2 regions of the Neisseria sp. P0008.S010 genome follow, and region 1 is predicted to be linked to the other one. Evidence: predicted binding sites of a transcription regulator. Region 1 holds the regulator's gene; the other holds the start of a gene.

Region 1 (3,422 bases):
AAGGTCGTACTATAAAAAAACCCGACACAAACTGTCAATATCCCATTAAAAATTGCCCGAAGGCCGCCTGCTTCCTAGCTGTGCATCATGCCGAAAAATCAATTCCGTGTCATTCATTTACTGGTGAAAGTACTACTCTTGCCACTCCCAGTTGCACAAAAGCAACAAGAAATTACATCTTTGGATAATCCCAATCTGTTTTACGCCCTTCTCCCAATTCGCTGGCGATTTACCAAAATAATCGCCGCAAGCAGTCATTTCTTAATTTAAGTTTGTTTTTATGTTACATTCACGCTCTCAAAGCAGCCCTACCCTTTCATCCGAATCATTCTTCAACATTATGAAATTACAACAATTACGTTACGCACTTGAAGTTTACCGGCATAATCTGAACGTTTCCGAAGCTGCCGAGGCCCTGTTTACTTCTCAGCCCGGCGTATCAAAACAAATACGGCTACTGGAAGAAGAACTGGGCATTCAGATTTTTATCCGTAGCGGCAAACGGATTATATCCGTGTCACAACCAGGCAAGGCTGTGCTACAAACGGCAGAGCGCATCCTCCACGACATCCAAAACATCAAAAACATCGGTTATGAGTTTACCAAACAAGATAACGGCGTTTTAACCATAGCTACCACGCATACTTTGGCTCGCTACATATTGCCGCCCATCATTGCGGAATTTATCGGCATGTATCCCAAAGTCAGCCTGAATATCAAGCAAGGGACGCCTTCCGATATACAGCAAATGGTTTCTGAAGGGAAAGTCGATTTCGCCATCACGCCGGAGCTGCCCGAAACAATTGAAGAATTACGCAATATTCCGTGTTTCCGCTGGCATTACGGGCTTATTGTTCCGAACGACCACCCCCTTCTTGACCACAAAGGCGCACTCACCCTCCCCCTGATTACCCAATATCCTTTAATCACCTATGAATTTGCCTTCAACCAAGGAACCAATATTGTCCGTGCATTCCATAAGGCCGACATACCGCCGCCGAATGCCGCTCTTTCGGTTGCAGACAATGACGTGCTTAAAACTTATGTCAAACTCGGTCTCGGCATTGGGATTATGGCCAAAGCGGCCTACGAACCGAAAACCGATTCGGATTTGACCTTAATTGACATCTCGCAGCTGATTGAACCCTGCTATTCCGGCCTGTTATTCCGACCGGACAGCTATTTGCGCGGATATATCTATGACTTTATCGGCTTATTCAATCCAAGCCTGACGAAAGAAAGATTGGACCAACTGTTGTACGCGCCGGTTATCGAAGATTTTTCCATTTAAAACGACAAACAAAAAACACAGAACCCAAAAGTTCTGTGCTTTTTTCAGACGGCGTGAGAGCCGCCCGACACCATCTGATTTAACATTTCCGGCTTCAGCAGCCTGATGTGCTTATGCTCAACCACAATCAACCCTTCCTGATGAAATCTCGATAACGTCCTACTGACCGTTTCCAGCTTCAAACCCAAATAGCTGCCGATTTCCTCGCGGGACATCCTTAAAATAAAATCATTGGCGGCAAACCCCCGATGATGCAGACGCTGCGACAAATTCAGCAAAAACGCCGCAATCCGCTCTTCCGCCCGCATATTGCCCAGCAACAGCATCACGCCCTGATCACGAACAATCTCCCTGCTCATCAAGCGGAAAAAATGCGTTTGAATGCTCGGGATTTCCTTACTCAATGCCTCCATATGCCCGAAAGGCAACTCGCACACCTCGCTGTCTTCCAGAGCCACTGCATCGCAGCTATGGGAATGCGTACAAATGCCGTCCATCCCAATCAATTCGCCCGACATAAAAAAACCGGTAACCTGATCCCGACCGTCTTGGGAGGCAACCGTTGTTTTAAAAAAGCCGGTACGTATCGCATACAGCGAATGGAAGGATTCACCCGAACGGAATAAAAACTCCCCTTTTTTCAACCTGTGGCTCTGTTTGATGACCGTATCCAACTGCTCAAACTCATCCGGCCGCAAACCGACAGGCAGGCACAACTCGCGCAGCGAACACGTCGAACAGAGTGTTTTCATCGGTTGTAACAAAGTGTGTGCACCCATGTAATATATCCTTATTGTTGTATGCCAGACAAACTGTATACAATTCGGTCTTGACTCACATCAAGGCGTATCCGCCAGCTTTATGCGATTCTAACAAACAACTACAAACTTGACCAATATCAAACCTTACCCTCATGAAAATTATCCGAATTTCTAACGACGAACAACCCGAATTCGACCGGGAACTCATCGCCTCGCTGCCCGCCAGCGGTCCGCGTTACACTTCCTACCCGACGGCAGACCGCTTCCATAAAGATTTTAACGAGCAAGAATACATCCGAACATTGGAACTGCGGCAGGCAGGCGCGTTGAACAAACCCCTGTCGCTCTACATCCACATCCCCTTTTGCGACACCATCTGCTACTACTGCGGCTGCAACAAAATCATCACAAAAGACAAAACCCGCGCCGACGAATACCTGAACTACCTCGAACGCGAAATGGACTTGCTCGCCCCGCACCTGAACGGCAAACAGCCTTTGGCGCAACTCCACTTCGGCGGCGGCACGCCCACCTTTCTTTCAGACGGCCAACTCGACCGCGTATTCGCCATGATACACCGCCATTTCAATCTGCTTCCCGACGGCGAATACTCCATCGAAATCGACCCGCGCAAAGTCAGCCGCGAAACCGTCCTACATCTTGGCAGGCTGGGCTTCAACCGCATGAGCGTCGGCATACAGGATTTCGACCCCAAAGTGCAGCAGGCCGTAAACCGCATCCAAACCGTCGAAGAAACACGCACCGTCATTGATGCCGCCCGCGAAGCCGGTTTCAAATCCGTCAGCGTAGATTTGATTTACGGCCTGCCGCACCAATCGCTAGAAAGCATCAAACCCACCATAGACACCGTATTGGGCCTGGCCCCCGACCGTCTCGCGCTCTACCACTACGCCCACCTGCCGCACATATTCAAACCCCAACGCCGCATCGACACCGATGCCGTTCCCAGCAGCGAAGAAAAACTCGACATCCTGCAATACGCCGTGCAACGCCTGACCGAAGCAGGCTACGTCTTCATCGGCATGGACCATTTCGCCAAACCCGACGACGAACTTTCGGTTGCCCTGCGCGAAGGCTTTTTACAGCGCAACTTCCAAGGCTATTCCACCTATGCCGACTGCGACCTCATCGCCATCGGCGTATCCGCCATCGGCAAAATCGGCAGCACCTACGAACAAAACGAACGCAACATCACCGACTACTACGCCGCCATCGACCAAGGCCGCCTGCCGATTATGCGCGGCTACCGACTGAACAAAGACGACATCCTACGCCGCAACATCATTCAGGACTTGATGTGCCGTTTCGCCCTCGACTTCCACGTTTACCAAGACATCTTCGGCATACCT
Region 2 (3,422 bases), on a different contig from region 1:
CGGGTAACAGTTGTTTAAGGCTACCTGAAAGTGTGTTCTTCATGCAATTCGAACAGGCAGCAGGTCGGGGATTTATGCCTGACAAACTGTGTTTGTCGGAACATCGGGCATAGCCGTTTCGTTTTAACTTCGTTGAAGCTGCGCTTTCAGGTAGCCTTTCAGACAGCCTTAAGGCTACCTGAAATTATTCCACCTCATAGCGCAGAATGGTTTTGAGTTTTTCCGGCGCGGTTCGGTTGGCGTTGTTCAGATAAATTTCTCGGTGCGTGTTGCCACTGCGCCGCAGGCCGTGTTCTTGGCAGAAGTTATCCATTTTGGCAAACGAAGCGGGTTCGTCATCAAACCTGCCAACATGCAGGATGCTCACGCTTTTGCCGCCGGCCATGCGCTCGAAGCGTACTTCTTCATACAGCGGATTGGGTTTCTTAATGCGCGTTTTGGTCAGCGCGTCCTGCCACATTTCAGGCGTGATGAAATCGGGCTGGGCAATCATGATGGTGTAGGCCAGATTGTCTTTATCCAACTTGTCCGCGCCCGCCGTTTTTTGCCGCCAAACGCCTTCCAGCGGGTACACGGCAAAATCATCAACGGCCTGCCCGGCTGCGGATTTTTTGTAGTTCATCTTCACGGCATAGGCGAGGCTGTACAGCGCGCCCACGCGTTCGGAAAAATCGGCGGCGTTGGGATTGCCTTCGCCGTCTAGCATGATGAACGATTGTTCAGGCACATCCAGCAGCACAGGCTGCGCCTTAATGCCGTATAAGTCTTTATGAACCTTCTTCCATTCTTGTTTCATAAGCATTTCCCTTTTGCCTTGAGGCTACCTGAAACCTACTTCCAAGGCCGGTTATATGCACCCAGCGTGCTCTGGCTGCCTTCGGACACCTTGCCCAAAGCCGCGTCCCATGCGGGGGTTACGCGGTAGTGCGCGGGGTCTGCCGCCGCTGCGTCCAAAGCCTGCCGCAGCGTGCGCGTAACCTGCGCGGTGTACATCGGGCTGCGCTGGCGGCCTTCCACCTTCACCGCCGCCACGCCGATTTTGATGAGCTGCGGCAGCACTTCCAGCACGTTCAGGCTGGTCGGCTCTTCCAGCGCGTAATACGTTTCGTCGTTCACTTCAAAACGGCCTTTGCACAGCGTGGGGTAGCCTGCCGGTTCGTCTTTGTTGAACTGGTCGATCATCACCTGATTGAGCCGCACGTTCATTTTGTCGGGCAGCTGTTCCCAACGCACTGCCTTGGCGGGCGAGCACACGCCCTGCATATTCGGTGATTCGCCCGTGGCATAGCTCGACAGGATGCAGCGGCCTTCCACCATCACGCACAGGCTGCCGAAGCCGAACACTTCAATCTCCACATCCGTGTTTTCAATCACATGCTGCACTTGGTCTATCGTCAGCACACGCGGCAGCACGGCGCGGCGGATGCCGAACAAGTCCTTCATTAAATTGATGGCTTCGTAATTGGTGGCCGAACCCTGCACCGACATGTGCAGCCGCAGGTTGGGGTGTTTGTCGCAGGCGTAGGCCATCACGGCGGGGTCGGCCACAATCACCGCGTCCGCGCCCAAATCGGCTGCCGTGTCCACCGCGCGCCGCCAGCGTTCCACCTGCCCTGCCTGCGCGTAGGTGTTGATGGCCATCAGCACCTGCCGCCCGCGGTCGTGGGCGTAGCGTATGCCTTCGATGATGGATTTTTGGTCGAAATTCAGGCCGGGGAAATTGCGCGCGTTGGTCGCGTCTTTCAGCCCCATGTAAACCGTGTCCGCGCCGTTGTCCACGGCGGTTTTCAGGGCGGGCAGGTTGCCGGCGGGGCAGACGAGTTCGGGGATGCTTTTCATGCGGCGGTTCCTTTGCGTTTTCGCCGCTGTGCGAACTGAATCCAACGGCAAAATCTATATTTAGTAAAATTTTGCCGATTTTAAGGGGTTGAAATACTAGATATGCTGATTTAAATCAAACAATCAATATGTTTGTTAAATTCTATGATAAAGCCGTCAAAGATGAAAACGGCCGATTGGAAAGCCGATACCGCATTTTGAGGCCGTCTGAAAATTTACGGGATGCTTACCGACAGGCGATGGGTTGTACAGGGATTTTGCGTTTTCAGACGGCCTTTTCGCGTTCCGCCGCATCAAGCAGCACGAAAACGGCGGCAGCGAGCATCATCAGGACGGCGGTCAGCACCATCGCGCGGTCGTGGTTTTCCGCACCGGCGGTGCCGAGATATTGATAAATCAGGGTGGTGAGCGTGAGCCATTCGGGGCGCGATAGAAACAGGGTGGCGGCAAATTCGCCGATGCAGGTGGCGGCGGCCAGCGTCAGGCCGCGCCGCATGGCGGGCAGCAGCAGCGGGGCGGTAACGTAACAGGCCGTCTGAAAACGGTTTGCGCCCATGCTGCGGGCGGCGGCGGCATATTGCGGCGGCAGCGCGTCCCTTGCGGCCAGCAGGTCTTTGGTTACGAACGGATAGGCCAACAGCGCGTATGTCGCGGTCAAAAGCGGCAGCGAAGCCGTCCATTCGGGGTAAAGCAGCAGGATGCCGAAGGCCACGCAAACGGGCGACACCATAAACGGCAGAAACGTGATGCCGCGTATCCACGGCAGCCGGCGCGCCAGTGCCGCATGACTGATGCCCAATGCCAATGCGGCCGCCACCGCCATTGCGGTAAACCGCAGGGTGTTCCACGCCGCCAACCGCGTTTCTTCCTCCCACAACACCTGCCACGACCCGCCGGCCTGTGCCGCCTGCACCAACACCGCCGCCAAAGGCAGGGCGCAAAACAACAGCAGGACGGCGAGCGCAAAGGCCAACAGCAGCCGTTTGCCCGCGCTGTCGGCTTTGGCGGGCGGCAACGGCGCAATGCGTCCGCCGCCTGCAGTGCCGCGGCTCAACCAAGCATAGGCCGCGCCCGCCAGCGCGGTTATCCCCAATACCAGCCACACCAGCACACCCGCGCGCGCGATGTCCAACTCCATCGTAACCAGTTGGTAAATCTCCACTTCCACCGTGCCGTATTCCGTTCCGCCCAACAGCAAGGCCAGCCCGAAGCCGGAAAAGCAGTACAAAAACACCAGGCACACCCCGCCGGCCAGCCACGGCAGCAGCACCGGCATTTCCACCAGCCAAAACCGCCGCCATGCGCCCGCACCCAGCGTCTGCGCCGCCAAAAGCCGGGCGGCGGGGACGGAACGCAAACCCTGATAGGCCGCGCGTACCAGCACGGGCAGGTTGAAAAACACATTGCCGTACAACAGCAGGTAAGGCGTGTCCTGCCAGCCCGACAGCAGCAGGCCGCGCGCGCCGAACAAGGCCAAAACGCCCATGCCCGCCACCAAGGTCGGCATCACGAACGGCAGCATCAACAGCCGCAGCACCCAGCCGCGCCCGCGAAAATCCAGCCGTGCCAAAGCCCAGGCGACG

What was found. Region 1 encodes FNR, which switches genes on or off when oxygen is low (the NO sensors DNR and NnrR bind a similar motif). Its sites were predicted from a motif close to TTGATNNNNATCAA; they were not measured.
Region 2: a site for FNR is predicted at 1,945-1,958, ahead of ubiU (ubiquinone anaerobic biosynthesis protein UbiU). Genes of this name have one in related genera too.

What each region holds. Positions count from the first base shown of each region.
Region 1 covers NZ_JBQCVA010000044.1:4,194-7,615, forward strand. The annotation lists gene ACTHSL_RS10060 (LysR substrate-binding domain-containing protein) at 341-1,291, shown strand; gene fnr (fumarate/nitrate reduction transcriptional regulator Fnr) at 1,336-2,070, opposite strand; gene hemN (oxygen-independent coproporphyrinogen III oxidase) at 2,205-3,422, shown strand, end outside.
Region 2 covers NZ_JBQCVA010000013.1:12,418-15,839, reverse strand. The annotation lists gene ACTHSL_RS05105 (GyrI-like domain-containing protein) at 185-802, opposite strand; gene ubiU (ubiquinone anaerobic biosynthesis protein UbiU) at 832-1,839, opposite strand; gene ACTHSL_RS05095 (ABC transporter permease) at 2,105-3,422, opposite strand, start outside.